DNA from 3 places in the Arthrobacter sp. Y3223164 genome. Region 2 is predicted to be linked to each of the others. Evidence: riboswitches for the same ligand, from Rfam matches in the RefSeq annotation. Region 2 holds a riboswitch; each other region holds the start of a gene.
The links. Region 2 has a riboswitch for S-adenosylmethionine ahead of AC5RUJ_RS03785 (acyl-CoA dehydrogenase family protein). Riboswitches for the same ligand answer to the same signal wherever they lie in the genome.
Positions count from the first base shown of each region.

Region 1 (4,652 bases), on a different contig from region 2:
CAAAACGTGACGGCATCAGCACTCGATGACCTCGGGCTCCCCTGGATGCCCATGCCCAGTGGCGCCGGTCACGACGCTGCGCACCTGGCAGCCCGCTGCCCTGCTGGAATGATCTTCATCCCGTCTCACAACGGCCGAAGCCATTGCCCGGAAGAGTGGACAGACGCCGAGCACATCAGTACAGGAGTGCATGTGCTGGCAGCCAGCCTTCTAAAAATGGATCGGACGGAAACCTTGCAACCTGATTACTAGCCACGCGATTCCTGGCGGTCATTACGCTACTTGCCCTTTGCCGGTTTCTATCAAACCCCCGTTTTGGGTGGTGAGATCGATCACCGTGACTCGCTGCTGTCCGACGACGAGCGCGAGGCCGGAGACACCATGATGATCTGCGTGTCGCGATGCAAGGGCCGGCGCCTGCTGCTGGACTTGTAGCAGCCAAGCGTTCCCGGCGCCGACGCGGGCCACGGGAGCAGCCGCGCACGGAACGGAAGCGTCCCAGGCCGACGACTCCCGCGGTTCTGTTGGCAAGATGGAGGCTATGGACAAGCAGAAGGTCGCCGCCGAGGGCACGCGGCGCACGGTCAGGTACTACCGGGCAGAGGTATTGATCGTCCTGGGACTCTCGCTCGGGCAGTCGGCGGTCTACGCCGTGGTGAACCTGCTGGAAAAAATAACCCGCGCTCCGCTGGCCTCGCAGACGACCACGCTGAACCCGGTGCTGAACGAGCGGGAACTCTTCGATTTCGTGTACCAAATGCTCGGCATCGTCTTTGCGCTTGTGCCGGTGGCCCTGGTGCTGTTCTTGATGACCGTTCCCGGCCGGTCGGCCTTCCGCGCGATCGGGTTCACGTTTTCCCGGCCGCGGCTGGACTTCGGCCTGGGCTTTTTGCTCGCGCTGGTGATCGGTGTCGGGACGCTGGGCGTTTATGCCGCAGGCCGGGCCCTGGGTATCACCACCGCCATTGTCCCGGCGGCCCTGGACGAATACTGGTGGACGGTTCCGGTGTTGGTCCTGTCCGCGCTGCGGCATGCGGTCCTCGAAGAGGTGGTCATGGTGGGCTACCTCTTCAACCGCTTCGCGAGGTTCGGCTGGGGCATCTGGTCCGCGATCTTCGTCAGCGCCGCCCTGCGCGGGACCTATCACCTCTACCAGGGCATCGGGCCGGGCATCGGGAACTTCCTCATGGGCCTGATCTTCGGCTACGCCTATACGAAGGTGAAGCGGGTGATGCCGCTGGTGGTGGCGCACGCCCTGCTGGATATTGCCGGCTTCGTCGGTTACACGCTGCTGGGGCCGGCCATCGGCATCGGCTCGTAGCGGGCACAAAAGAGTTGCCGGCCATCGGCACGTAGCCGGCCATCATTGGAGCTTTGCCTGGGGCGCGTGCTCCTGCTGTTTCCCAGAGCCGCAGCCCAAACCGGAGCAACGGCCCGCCCCCAAGTCAGGAGTGGTGCTGGGGAGAATTGACCGCTACGTGCCCGTCCACGAGTTGTTCCACCTGTCCTGGGGAAGGCCCGCCATGGAAAGGGACCGGACGATACCCAGTGGTGTGTCGGTACCTGTGGGCTGGAGCGCGTCCCACATCCAGCGAACCATTCCCGCCCCCGTCGCCCGAATGCGGTCCTCCCGCCTCTTTTCCGCCTCCACTACGGCGGCGGGACTACGGCTCCGAAGGTACTCGTTTCGGGAGTATTTTCCTGCACCATCGAATTCGCCGGCAAGACGAAATTGTTCCCAGTAGAAGTCGACGATGCCGACACGAACTCCCTGCGGATCGAAGACAGGGTACTGCAGTAACGGCTCCGGGAAGTGGTTCAGGTACATCAGAGCCCGGGAGTAGGATTCGCCCGGCGACTGCGAGGCGGGATTGGCGAAGGCGAAAACCCGTTTCACGCGGTTTGACTTTCCCGGTGGCAAAGAACCGGCCGGCCAGAGCAAGAATCCGGGTGGCCTGCAGGGCGGGAAAGCCGAGGTAGCGGTCCACGCGAAGCGCATGCCCAGCAGGACGATCTGGAGGGCTTGTGCACTCAAAAGCTCCGTTTCGGGCGTCTGCTCCTTCTATAACGCGGAGCGGACGCCCGAAACGGAGCGATGCCGGGAGAACTCAGAGTTCGACGATCCCGTTGGCGGTTTCGAAGCGGACGGACAGGATGCCCGGCGTACCGTTCGGTGCCGTCCAGGCGACCTTGACGTCGTCCAGCAGGCCGTCAACAGGCGTGCCCAGCCAGTCCGCCACCCGCTCGGAAGAGCCGGCGATGGTCAGGCCGATCAGCTTGACCGTGGCGGGGCGGGCGTTGGACGGGTGCAGCGGTTCGGTGCCGTCGTCCCAGCGCAACATGTAGGGCACCTGCGGGTCGGCGATGAGGCCCTTAATCCCGATCTGCTGCCAGCTCAGTTCCTGCCCATCCGGGAACTTGCGGTTGCCGGGAACCGCGTGGCGGCCCAGCCGTTCTTCGAACGGGGTCAGGTCGTCGACCGCCACGCACCAGCCCATCCAGCCGCCGCCGGCTTCCGACCGCGCCCGCACGGCCTGGCCAAAGGGGGCCTTGTCGGATGCGGGGTGGTCGAGCACCTCCACGACCTCCAGGTAATGGTGGTCCGTGAGGGGGAAGATCATATTGCGGGTGCCGAAGCGAGGGTGAACCCCGCCCTTGACGGCGTCGATGCCCAGGGCTTTGGAGATCCGCTCTGAGGTGGCAGCCAGACCGTCGGGTTCAGCAGCATAAGAAACATGGTCGAAGCGCATGGCATTATCTTGGCACTTTGTGAACCCGCTCTCGACTTAGGGTGACCTAAGTCACTGAACTTGCGGCTCCTGCGGAACGCGGCTTTCCCGGGCAGCAATTCCGCCTCGCTGGCACGCGCCGGCAACGGTGACAAGCGGACGGTCGGACAGGCGGTCCGGAGACCGGTGCCCAGTCATAAGGTGTCATATTGTTGCGGCCGCCGGCTTGTCTGCGGAGACTGGAGGCAGGTCATGAGTGCCAGCGCAAAACCCCGGTTTGCTGGCCGGCAACCCTCCAACCGCGGTGGGGTGCCCCGGGTGAAGACCAGGCAGCCGCCATAAGGCGGTGCGCAAGCGCGGGTCACACCCGGGACAGACATGCCGGCACGGCCGGATCCCGGATGGCCCCTTCCAGTGAAGGAGTTGCACCATGTCCAACGTCGATTGGTCCTTTGAAACCCGTCAGATTCACGCAGGGCAGGAGCCGGACGCCGCCACGGGCGCCCGCGCACTGCCGATCTACCAGACCACGTCATTCGTGTTCCCCAGCGCGCAGAGCGCGGCCGACCGGTTCGCCCTGTCTGAACTGGCACCTATCTACACCAGGATCGGCAACCCCACCCAGGAAGCGGTCGAGACCCGGATCGCCAACCTGGAGGGCGGCGTCGGCGCCCTGCTGCTTGCTTCGGGCCAGGCCGCGTCGACGTTCTCCATCCTCAACCTGGCCGAGGCCGGCGACCACATCGTGGCCAGCCCCAGCCTGTACGGCGGCACCTACAACCTGCTGCGCACCACGCTGCCCAAGTTCGGCATCGAGGTCACCTTCGTCGAGGATCCGGACAACCTGCAGCAGTGGCGCGATGCCGTCAAGCCGAACACCAAGGCGTTCTTCGGCGAGGTCGTCTCCAACCCGCGCCAGGACGTGCTGGACCTGGAGTCGGTCAGCGCCATCGCCCACGAAAACGGCGTGCCGCTGATCGTTGACAACACCTTGTCCACCCCGTACCTGATCCGTCCGATCGAGTGGGGGGCCGACATCGTGCTCCACTCGGCCACCAAGTACCTCGGCGGCCACGGGACGGCGATCGGCGGCGTGATCGTCGACGCCGGCACGTTCGATTTCGCCGCCGACCCCGAAAAGTTCCCGGGATTCAACACGCCGGACGACACGTACAACGGGCTGGTCTTCGCCCGCGACCTCGGCGTCAGCGGCGCTCTGGGCGCCAACCTGGCCTACATCCTCAAGGCCCGGGTGCAGTTGCTGCGCGACCTGGGGTCCGCCATCTCGCCGTTCAATGCATTCCTGATCGCCCAGGGGCTGGAGACGCTGAGCCTGCGCGTGGAGCGCCATGTGGCCAACGCGCAGAGGGTGGCGGAATTCCTGGAAGAGCACGACGACGTTGCCTCGGTCGCGTACCTCGGCCTGCCCTCCAGCCCCTGGTATGAGCGCGGCCGCAAGTACGGCCCGAAGGGGACCGGCGCCATCGTCGCGTTCCAAATCAAGGGCGGCATCGAGGCCGGGAAGCGCTTTGTGGACGGCCTTGAACTGCACTCCCACGTGGCCAACCTGGGCGATGTGCGCTCGCTGGTGATCCACCCGGCGTCGACCACCCATGCCCAGCTCTCGGCCGCGGAACGGGTCGCGGCCGGGGTGACCGACGGTCTGGTCCGGCTGTCGGTGGGCATCGAGAACGTCAACGACATCATCGCCGACCTGGAGGCTGGTTTCCGTGCCGCCAAGGGTGCGGACGACTAGGCAAGCAGGTAGAGCGCAGCGTGACGATAGTGCAACCGCAGGAACTGGTGGAACAGGCGACCGACGGCATCCTGCGCCGGATGCCGGTTGGTGCGCTGGAGCTGGAAGCCGGCGGCTATCTGCCCGAGGTGGTCCTCGCCTTTGAAACCTGGGGCACCCTGAATGCG
Region 1 is NZ_JBNHGF010000043.1:8,395-13,046, forward strand. Features, by position in the region: gene AC5RUJ_RS04395 (M20 family metallo-hydrolase) at 1-252, shown strand, start outside; gene AC5RUJ_RS04400 (CPBP family intramembrane glutamic endopeptidase) at 542-1,321, shown strand; gene AC5RUJ_RS04405 (hypothetical protein) at 1,475-1,897, opposite strand; gene AC5RUJ_RS04410 (VOC family protein) at 2,109-2,750, opposite strand; SAM riboswitch class IV at 2,978-3,092, shown strand; gene AC5RUJ_RS04415 (bifunctional o-acetylhomoserine/o-acetylserine sulfhydrylase) at 3,160-4,485, shown strand; partial or broken gene AC5RUJ_RS04420 (alpha/beta fold hydrolase) at 4,566-4,652, shown strand, end outside.
Region 1: another riboswitch for S-adenosylmethionine. It lies ahead of AC5RUJ_RS04415 (bifunctional o-acetylhomoserine/o-acetylserine sulfhydrylase); the one in region 2 lies ahead of AC5RUJ_RS03785 (acyl-CoA dehydrogenase family protein).

Region 2 (4,652 bases):
AGCAGGTAGATGAAGGGAAGGCCGGCGCCGTTGCCGCTGACGATGGCCAGCGGGACGGTTCCGCCGATGACGCCCAGTGGCGACGCGGCGGCCAGCACGATGAGCACGATGCTGGCGACGCCCAGCCGGCCGGAGAGCCGTGGAGCACCGGCATTGGCGGCCGCGGCGGTCTCGGGTGCGGCGAGGGTTGGGTTATTGACGGATACGGACATAGTTGGCTTCTTCCTAGAAGGCCGCGGAGCGGGTGGCTTGGCTGGCTGGACGGGCGCCGTCGCTCTGTGGCTGACGCGCGGCGTCGGCATTGGCCTCGCCAATCGTCCAGACGTACGGGGGCTCGGCGCCGTTGACTTCCCAGTCGCCGATGATCCGGGCCTTATAGATGAACGGGTTGTGCGTGGCCACGGTGCGGGCGTTGCGCCAGTGCCGGTCCAGTGCCTTGTCCGTGCTGGTCGAGGAGGCACCGAGCGCGTTGAAAAGGGCGCCTGCGGCGTCCGGGACCAAGGCGCTGAGCACAATCTGCGCCCGGCCCGATTCCAGTTCGACGGCGATGTTGGCCGCCTTCTCGGCGTCGGCGTCTGACTGCCGCGAGGCGAAGACGCGGTCCAGGCTGCGGGCAACGCCGAGCGTGGTTGCCTTCGCGGCGTAGGCCTTGGCGCTGATTTCGCCGACCACCTGCAGGACCTGCGCGTCGTGCCGAACCAGCGGGGCGTTTCCGTGGCCGAACACCCGCTTGCGGTCCCGTACGTTCTCTGCGGCTTCGCTGGTGACGGCCTGAGCGATGCCGGCCAGGGTCACCAGCAGGATGTGCTGGTAGAGCGCCGTCTGGTACGGGAAGCGGTCGGCGAAGGCGGACACGTTGGCAGGGTCCACCACAGCGTCGGTAAACACGGTGGTGCCGCTGCCGGTGAGCCGCTGGCCGAAACCGTCCCAGTCGTCGAAGGTTTCCACGCCCGGCGTCTTGGTGGAGATGATCACCGAGACATCGGAGCCGTCCGGGCGCTTGGCGGTGACGTCGATCCAGTCCGCGAAGATGGTGCCGGTGGTGTAGAACTTGCGGCCGTTCAGCAGCAGCTTGCCGCCGGTCTCGGACAGCACGGTGGCGGTTCCCCCGGCGCCCGGTTCGGTCCAGGCGTTGCCGGCCAGCTCGCCGGACGCGAAGCGCCGCAGCCAGGCGCCGCGGTCAGAGGTGCGGCCGTTGTGGTACAGGTTCTCCTCCACCAAGGCAATGTGCGAACGCAGCGCCTGCGGAATGTTGCTGTCCGCGGCGGCCAACTCGATCAGGAGCCGGGTGAACTCTTCCCAGTCCAGCCCGTCGCCGCCAAGTTCGGCGGGGATCCGTGTGGCGCCAAAACCGGCGTCCTTCAGCCAGCCGATCTGCTCAAACGGCAGCTTGCGGGTGAGCTCGCGGCTTAACGCCCCGGCGGCGATGCGCGCGAAGATCGGACGGTACTTGGCGGCCGCGGCGTCGAAGGCCGTGGCGAGGTTGTCGAGTGTTTCAGTCATGGTGGTTCTCCTGGAGGTTTCGCCGTGAGGGCGTCAGATGAGGCCCTCAGGTTTCGGGCAGTGGTGATGGGGCGCCCGGGTTGCGGGCACCGGTGATGGGGCCCCGCGGGTTGGGGCCCCGCGGGTTGGGGCCATCGGTGGTGGGCCCGCGGATGGCGGGCAGCATGAGGTGACCCGCGGGCTGCTGCAGGGGTGTGCGGCGTTCCGCGCGGCTTAGGTGTAGAGCGAAATCGGCTGGACGTCGCCGAGCAGGTAGTTGGCGCCGACCTCGACCTTCTTGTAGTCGACCGGATCGTGCAGGGTGTGCGTGCGGATGTTGCGCCAGAAAATGTCCAGCCCGACCTCGGTTTTCGCGGAGGACGAGCCGGTGGTCTCGAAGATCCGGTTCGCCACGTCCACGCCCACCTCGGTGGACACGACCTTGAGCCGCGCAATCTCGAGCGCGATGTCCGCCCGGGCTTCCGCGCTCAACTGCGCGCCGGCGGCAATAACAGCGTCGAACCTGGCGTTCGTCCGGTCGGCCAGGGCCTCCACCGCGGCAACCCGCGACACCAGCTCGCCGTAGACCCGCTGCGTCAGCGGATCCTGGGCATAGGTCTCCTGCGTGCTGAGGAACCAGGAGTTCCGGCGCGCCAGCGTGATCCGGCGTCCGCGGTCCAGCGCCCCCTGCGCGATGCCCAGGTAGAGGCTGCCGAAGGCCAGCTGGATGTACGGGGTAACCAGCGTGGAGAAAGGCTCCTCCCCTACCTCGCCGATGATGTCCGCTTCGGTGACCTGCACGCCGTCGTACTTCACCGAGCCACTGGCCGAGAGCCGCTGTCCGAGCGCATCCCAGTCCCCGAGGTATCCGATGCCCGTTCGGTCATGCTCCAGCGCGAGGGCCAGGAACTTGCCCCGCTCGGGTCCGGCCGCGATCACGGCGTTGACCAGGATGGCGTCGCCGACGGAAGCGCCGGTGGAGAAGTGCTTGGTGCCGTTCAGCCGGAAGCCGTCGCCGTCGGGAACAAGTTCCAGATTTGGGTCCACCGGGTTCACGGAGTCGCCCCAGGACCAGCGGCCCCGAGCGGAGCGGCGGAGCAGTCGTTCCTGGACCTGCGCATCACCGTAGAACACGACGGCGCCCAGGTTGGCGTAGTGGTAACCGAGTATTTGCGCGATCGACGCGTCGGTGCGGGCCAGGATGCGCACGGCGTGCAGCGCGCTCTCCCAGTGCCCGCCCTCGCCGCCCCAGTCGGCCGGGATGATCAGGTTGAGCAGGCCCGAGTTGCGCAGCAGCTCCACCTCGGCGTGCGGGTCGGCGTTGCGTCGGTCGCGCTCCAGCACGTCCGGGGCCAGCGCGGCGGCAACGCCTTCGGCTACTTGCTGCCAGTGGGCCAGTTCCTCGGCGGTAGCCTGTCCGGCCCACGGGGCTGGGCGGGTTTGCGGGTTGTTGGCGGTCACGACGGCGGTCATGTTGGCTCCTCACGGCGGGGCTCCCATCCGGACCCGCGGCGCAGCAACCGTCACGGTTGGGGCGCATCCCGGAGGGGGCCGTACTTGCCGGGCACGGTGTTGTGCGCGGCCGGATCCTCATCTGGGGCACCCCGCTACGGGAGAGGGTTGCCGCCCAACCAGCCAGAGCTTGTCGTTGGGACTCTTGATCTCGGAGTCGAGTATGCCGGGGCCGATCCGGTGCAGGGAAGCACATGACAGGCCATGACATTCTGCTGCCGTTTGTTACGGAAACCGCTTCTGATGACGACGACGGCCCGTCGCCCCAGCCGGCTCCGGGGGCTGGGGCCGGCAGGCGTCCGCCCGGCTCCACGGGCTGGGGCTGCAGGCTTCCGCCCGGCGCATTAAGCCGTGCGCATTCCTCTGCGCGGCTGTCCCCTACTGGCCTGGTTACGAGGGGACTACCGTGGAGGTGCACTGCCAATATGGCCGGGCCGGGACGGGCACCGTCCGCTGGCCGTCGTACGGGAGGTTCATCATGAAGGCATGGCAATTTGTCGGCACGAAGAAGCCGCTGGAGCTTAATGAGGTTCAGGAACCCCACGCTGGCCCCGGTGAAGTGGTCGTCGACGTCAAGGCGTCGGGGGTCTGTCACTCGGACGTCTCGACGCTCGATGATCCGGGATGGATGGCGCTGTTCCAGCACGGCCTGCCCCGCACCATGGGCCATGAATCCGCCGGCGTTATCAGCGAGGTCGGCGAGGGCATGGACCATTGGAAGATTGGCGACCGCGTAGGCCTCTCTCCGGTGATGTCGGACGGGGACGCATTGGGTTACGGGAAGTGGGATGGAGGCTTCGCCGCCAAGCTTCGCGCGACCGACGACAATCTCGTCGCCCTGCCCGACGAAGTGCCGTTCGACCTCGGCGCGATGGCGACCGACGCCGGCTTGACCGCCTACCATGCCATGATGGCGGTCGGCGGGGCGAAGAACGGCATGAAGGTCGGCGTCATCGGCCTGGGCGGACTGGGCTACATCGGTGCACGCTGTGCCGCGTTGGTCGGCGCCGAGGTGTACGGCGCCGAGGTCAATCCGGAAACCCAGAAACTGGCCGACGAGATCGGATTGGCTGGCGTCGGCGCCTCGATCGAAGAGTTCAAGGACAAGAACCTGGAGCTGATCGTGGACTACGCCGGCTTCGGCACCACGACCTCGGCCGCCATCGAAACCCTCGCTGAGTTCGGCACCCTGGTTCAGGTGGGCATGGGCCGGTTGGAATCGACCATCAATACCTACCCGATCATCATCAACCAGCTCACCATCAGGGGCTCAAAGTCCGGTACCAAGGAGGATCTTGCCGGCATCTACGAGCTGATGAAGAGTGGCCAGCTCAAACCACCCATGAACCACATCAAGCATGCCGACATTCCCGGCGCAATCGACAAGCTTCGCGCGGGAGGCGTCGTCGGCCGCTTCATCGCTGTGTACGAGTGATGCGGGGACTCGAGGCGGCCGTCCGAAGGCGGGGCAGGGCTGACCGCAGCCCGTGAGCTGCTGTTATAAACCGAAGCGCGGGGCCTCGATGGCCGGGCAGGTATCCATGACGACGTCCAGCCCGGCCGCCTTGGCCCGTTCCGCGGCGGCTTCGTCGATCACGCCCAGCTGGAGCCACACCGCCTTGGCACCGACTTCGATGGCCTGGTCCACCACCGGGCCG
Region 2 is NZ_JBNHGF010000034.1:3,713-8,364, reverse strand. Features, by position in the region: gene AC5RUJ_RS03795 (APC family permease) at 1-212, opposite strand, end outside; gene AC5RUJ_RS03790 (acyl-CoA dehydrogenase family protein) at 226-1,503, opposite strand; gene AC5RUJ_RS03785 (acyl-CoA dehydrogenase family protein) at 1,717-2,955, opposite strand; SAM riboswitch class IV at 3,031-3,145, opposite strand; gene AC5RUJ_RS03780 (zinc-binding dehydrogenase) at 3,473-4,429, shown strand; gene AC5RUJ_RS03775 (CoA-binding protein) at 4,493-4,652, opposite strand, start outside.

Region 3 (4,652 bases), on a different contig from region 2:
CGCTGGCAAAGATCTCCGAGAAGTACTTCGGCGCGGACGTCAGCAAGTAAATCCGGCCGCTTCAAAGGGAGACGCTAACGTAACCGTATGGACATCGACTGGGAGCTCGTCGGCAGTTCGCTCTGGCCTATAGTCCAGGGCGGGCTGACCGGCACCATCCCCCTCTCGCTGGCCAGCTTCGCCATCGGCCTGCTGCTGGCGCTCGTCGTGGCCCTGATGCGCTTGAGCCGCAACCGGATCCTGGCCGGCATCGCGCGCGCCTACGTGTCGGTGATCCGCGGCACCCCGCTGCTCGTCCAGCTGTTCGTGATCTTCTACGGCCTGCCGTCGATCGGCGTGGTGCTTGAACCGTGGCCGAGCGCCATCATCGCGTTCTCCCTGAACGTGGGCGGCTATGCGGCCGAAATCATCCGCGCCGCGATTCTGTCCGTCCCCAAGGGCCAGTGGGAAGCCGGCCACACCATCGGCATGGCCGGCACCACCACCCTGCGCCGCATCATCCTGCCGCAGGCAGCGCGGGTGTCGGTGCCGCCGCTGTCCAATACCTTCATCTCGCTGGTCAAGGACACCTCCCTCGCTTCCCTGATCCTGGTCACCGAGGCGTTCCGGGCCGCCCAGGAAATCGCGGCGTTCAGCCAGGAGTTCATGCTGCTCTACATTGAGGCCGCGGCGGTCTACTGGGTGTTCTGCCTGGTGCTCTCCGCCGGGCAGTCCCGACTGGAGAAGAGGCTGGACCGCTATGTCGCCCACTGACGTCCCCTCCGCCGCCGCTTCGCAGCCCGGCTCCGCCGCAGGGCCGGTGCTCTCCGTAGAGGGGCTGCGCAAGTCCTTCGGCAGCAACCAGGTGCTCAAGTCCATCGACCTCTCCGTCCAGACGGGCGGGGTACTGGCCCTGATCGGACCCTCCGGGTCGGGCAAAACCACCGTGCTGCGCTGCCTGAACGGCTTGGAAATCCCCGACGGCGGGCGGGTCGCCTTTTCGGGCGGGCCGGCCGTGGATTTCGGTTCGCCGGTGAACCGAAAACAGATCGCCGCCCTGCGCGACCGCAGCGCCATGGTGTTCCAGCACTACAACCTGTTCCCGCACATGACCGTGCTGCAGAACATCATCGAGGGCCCGGTCCAGGTGCAGAAGCGGTCCAAGGCCGAAGCGGTGCGCGAGGCCAGGTCGCTGCTGGACCGTGTCGGGCTCTCCGGCAAGGAAGACCAGTACCCGCATCAGCTCTCCGGCGGACAGCAGCAGCGGGTCGGCATTGTCCGGGCGCTGGCGCTCAAACCCTCGCTGCTGCTGTTCGACGAGCCCACGTCCGCACTGGATCCTGAACTGGTGGGCGACGTGCTGCACGTGATCAAGGAACTGGCTGACGAGGGCTGGACCATGGCCCTGGTCACCCACGAGCTGGCCTTCGCCCGTGAAGTGGCCAGCGAAGTGGTGTTCATGGACGGCGGCGTGGTGGTGGAACGCGGACACCCCGAACAGGTGCTGCGCGAACCGCGGGAGGAGCGCACCCGGCAGTTCGTCCACCGGCTGCTCAACCCGTTCTAGGACCGGGTTCACTTCCGGCTGGCCCGCCCTCCCCCGACCGCTTCCAGCATCCGCGGCGGTCCCGCGTGACCGGTTTCCAACACGCGCGGCGGTCCCGCCTGACCTGCTTCCAGCACCACGCCGCCGCGCCGGGTGTGGCGCACGCCACGCCGGTGCGAAATTCATCTGATGTCATCTGGGATGGCAGAATGTAAAGTTCCATGCACCGTTCCGCATGGCAGGCTCGTTCCGGCCGGAAGCTTCCATCCCGCGTTTCTCCTGCGCGGAAACCTCCGGCCACGAAAGGCAGAACCATGGCCACTTCCCTGGCTACCAAGTCGTTGACCGCACAGACGGCTTCCGAAGCACACGATCTCCTGAATGCTGCGGTCGAAGAGTTGCAAAAGCTCGCCGCCATCGACGGCGATTGCGGCATCCTGGTCACTCGCACCGGCCCCGGGCAGTTTACGGTGGAGCTGAGCGACGACGTGCCCTACGGCATCACCCAGGAATCGCATCTGTACTAAGCGGTTGGCGGGCCGGTCCCGGTTATATGACGCCGCCCGGTTGCCCGGAATGAAGCGCCGGCCCGCCCCGGTGGGATAATTTCGCCCATGGCTCCAGCGATTGCGTACCAAGGTGAACCCGGCTCGAACTCCCACATGGCTTGCCTGGAAGTGCGCCCCGGTTGGGAAGCGGTGCCGTGTGCCAGCTTCGAGGATGCGTTCGCTGCCGTCACCGGCGGCGAGGCGGAACTGGCCATGATCCCCATCGACAACTCGATCGCCGGCCGGGTGGCGGACATCCACGCCCTGCTGCCGAAGACCACCCTGCAGATCGTGGAGGAATTCTTCCTGCCCATCCGTTTCAGCCTGCTGGGCGTACGCGGGGCCACCGTGGAGCAGGCCCGGGAGGTGCACAGCCACATCCATGCTTTGGGCCAGTGCCGCAAGCTGATCCGCAGGCTCGGGCTCACTCCGGTCATCGCAGGCGACACCGCCGGTTCGGCCCGGGAGGTGGCCGAATGGAACGACCCGACCAAGGTCTCCCTGGCGCCGCCGATGGCCGCCGAACTCTACGGTCTGGAGGTTTTCGCGGAAAAGGTCGAAGACGATCCGACGAACACCACACGGTTCGTGGTGCTGGCCGACCGCCGGCCGGTCCCGTCCCGCGAGGAACTTCCCGGTCCGGCCGTAACCAGCTTCGTGTTCCGCGTGCGGAACGTGCCGTCCGCGCTGTACAAGGCGCTGGGCGGTTTCGCCACCAACGGCATCAACATGACCCGGTTGGAGAGCTACATGGTGGGCGGCGAGTTTGCCGCCACCATGTTCATGGTGGACGTCGAAGGCCACCCGGACGATCCGGCCATGGTCCACGCCTTCGAGGAACTGGACTTCTTCACCACCGAAATCCGCATCCTGGGCGTCTACCCGGCGCATCCGTTCCGGCAGCGGACCGTGCGCCCGGGCGCCGCCGCGCAGTAGCCGTGGGACCAGCAGTCGGACAGTAGCCTTCGGGGCAGCAGCCGTCGCACGGCCGCCCGTCGGGGCAGCAGACACCTCGCGGCGCCCGGAAGTAAAACGCTGCATTTGACGAACTGTTACCGGCGTTTGACCCAGGCCCTTCCCCGCTCTTAGCGTGGAGACGAATCAAGAGCGCCAACTTCACAGCCCTGGCTGGTTGGCCGGCAACCCTCTACCGTAGCGGGGTGCTCCAGGTGATGATTCGGCCCGCCGGGTATGTCGGCAGGCAAGTACGCGTATCCACCCGCAGCAGCTCGGCCGCAGCGGATGCGCCCAAGCCCCAAGGACGCCATGTCGCTACACCATGACCTGACCCCCCACACGTTGCGCTCCGCCTTCGGCCGCTTCCCCTCGGGCATCGCGGCGCTGTGCGCGACCGTCGCCGGCGAGCCGCAGGGCATCGTCGCCTCCTCGTTCACCGTGGGCGTCTCCCTCGAGCCGCCGCTGGTGATGTTCGCCGTGCAAAACACCTCACGGACCTGGCCGCTGGTCCGCCGGGCCAACCGGATCGGCGTCTCGGTGCTCGGCACCGGACACGACGGCGTCTGCCGCCAGATCGCGTCCAGGAACGGTGACCGCTTTGCCGGCCTGAGCCTGCACGGCACGGACGACGGCGCGCTTTTCCTCAACGACGCGGCGCTCTGGCTGGACTGCTCGGTGCACCAGGAGGTCCCGGCCGGGGACCACCACGTCGTGCTGCTGCAGGTGCACGGACTGTCCACGCACGACGGCACCCACGAGCCCCTGGTCTTCCACGATTCCGCGTTCCGCCGGTTGGAACAGCCGGCCTTCGTCTAGGACCCACGGTCCCGGCCCCCGCCGGCAGCCGGCGGGGCCGGGCGGGGGCAGCTAAGGCAGCGGCCTGCCTCGGGCCGCCACCCACAGGGAGTACCACTCCTCGCGGGTCATCGATGCTCCAACCGCTTCCGCCTCGGCACAGGCCCGGATCCGGTCCGGGCTGCTGGTACCGACGACCGGCCGGATGCCTGCCGGATGCCGCAGCAGCCAGCCCAGCACCACGGCCTCGGGCGGGCACCCCTTGTCCCGGGCAAGTTCCGTGACCAGGGCTGCCGCTGCATGATCCGCCGGGGGTGAGGCATCCGCGGGCGCGGAAGCATCCGGTGTCGCGGCCTCCGCTGCCGCACGCCCGCTGTACCGGCCCTTGGCCAGCGCGCCCCAGGCCTGCAGCTCCACCCCGTGGGCGGCGCAGTATTCCAAGGTGCCGTGCGGGAAGCTGATCCCCGGTCCCTCCGGGTGGTTCACCAGCACCCCCGACTCCAGCCAGTCGCGTCGGTACAGGCTCATTTCCAGCTGGTTCACCGCCAGCGGTTCATCCAGCGCCGACTGCAGCCAGCGCATCTGTTCGCCGGACATGTTCGAGACACCAAGGCGGCGTACCTTCCCGGCCATCCGAAGCTCGTTGAACGCCGCGGCGATCTCCTCGGCCGGCGTCAGCGGATCGGGCCGGTGGATCAGCAGCGTATCCAGGTGATCGGTGTGCAGCCGGCGCAGGCTTTCGTCGGTGCGGGCCAGGATGGCTTCCCGCGAGGAGTCGTAGTGCCCGACCATGCCGGGGACCGGCAGCCGGATGCCGCATTTGCCCT
Region 3 is NZ_JBNHGF010000147.1:1,618-6,269, forward strand. Features, by position in the region: gene AC5RUJ_RS09140 (amino acid ABC transporter substrate-binding protein) at 1-50, shown strand, start outside; gene AC5RUJ_RS09145 (amino acid ABC transporter permease) at 94-753, shown strand; gene AC5RUJ_RS09150 (amino acid ABC transporter ATP-binding protein) at 740-1,546, shown strand; gene AC5RUJ_RS09155 (hypothetical protein) at 1,840-2,052, shown strand; gene AC5RUJ_RS09160 (prephenate dehydratase) at 2,140-3,009, shown strand; SAM riboswitch class IV at 3,173-3,287, shown strand; gene AC5RUJ_RS09165 (flavin reductase family protein) at 3,340-3,846, shown strand; partial or broken gene AC5RUJ_RS09170 (aldo/keto reductase) at 3,898-4,652, opposite strand, start outside.
Region 3: another riboswitch for S-adenosylmethionine. It lies ahead of AC5RUJ_RS09165 (flavin reductase family protein); the one in region 2 lies ahead of AC5RUJ_RS03785 (acyl-CoA dehydrogenase family protein).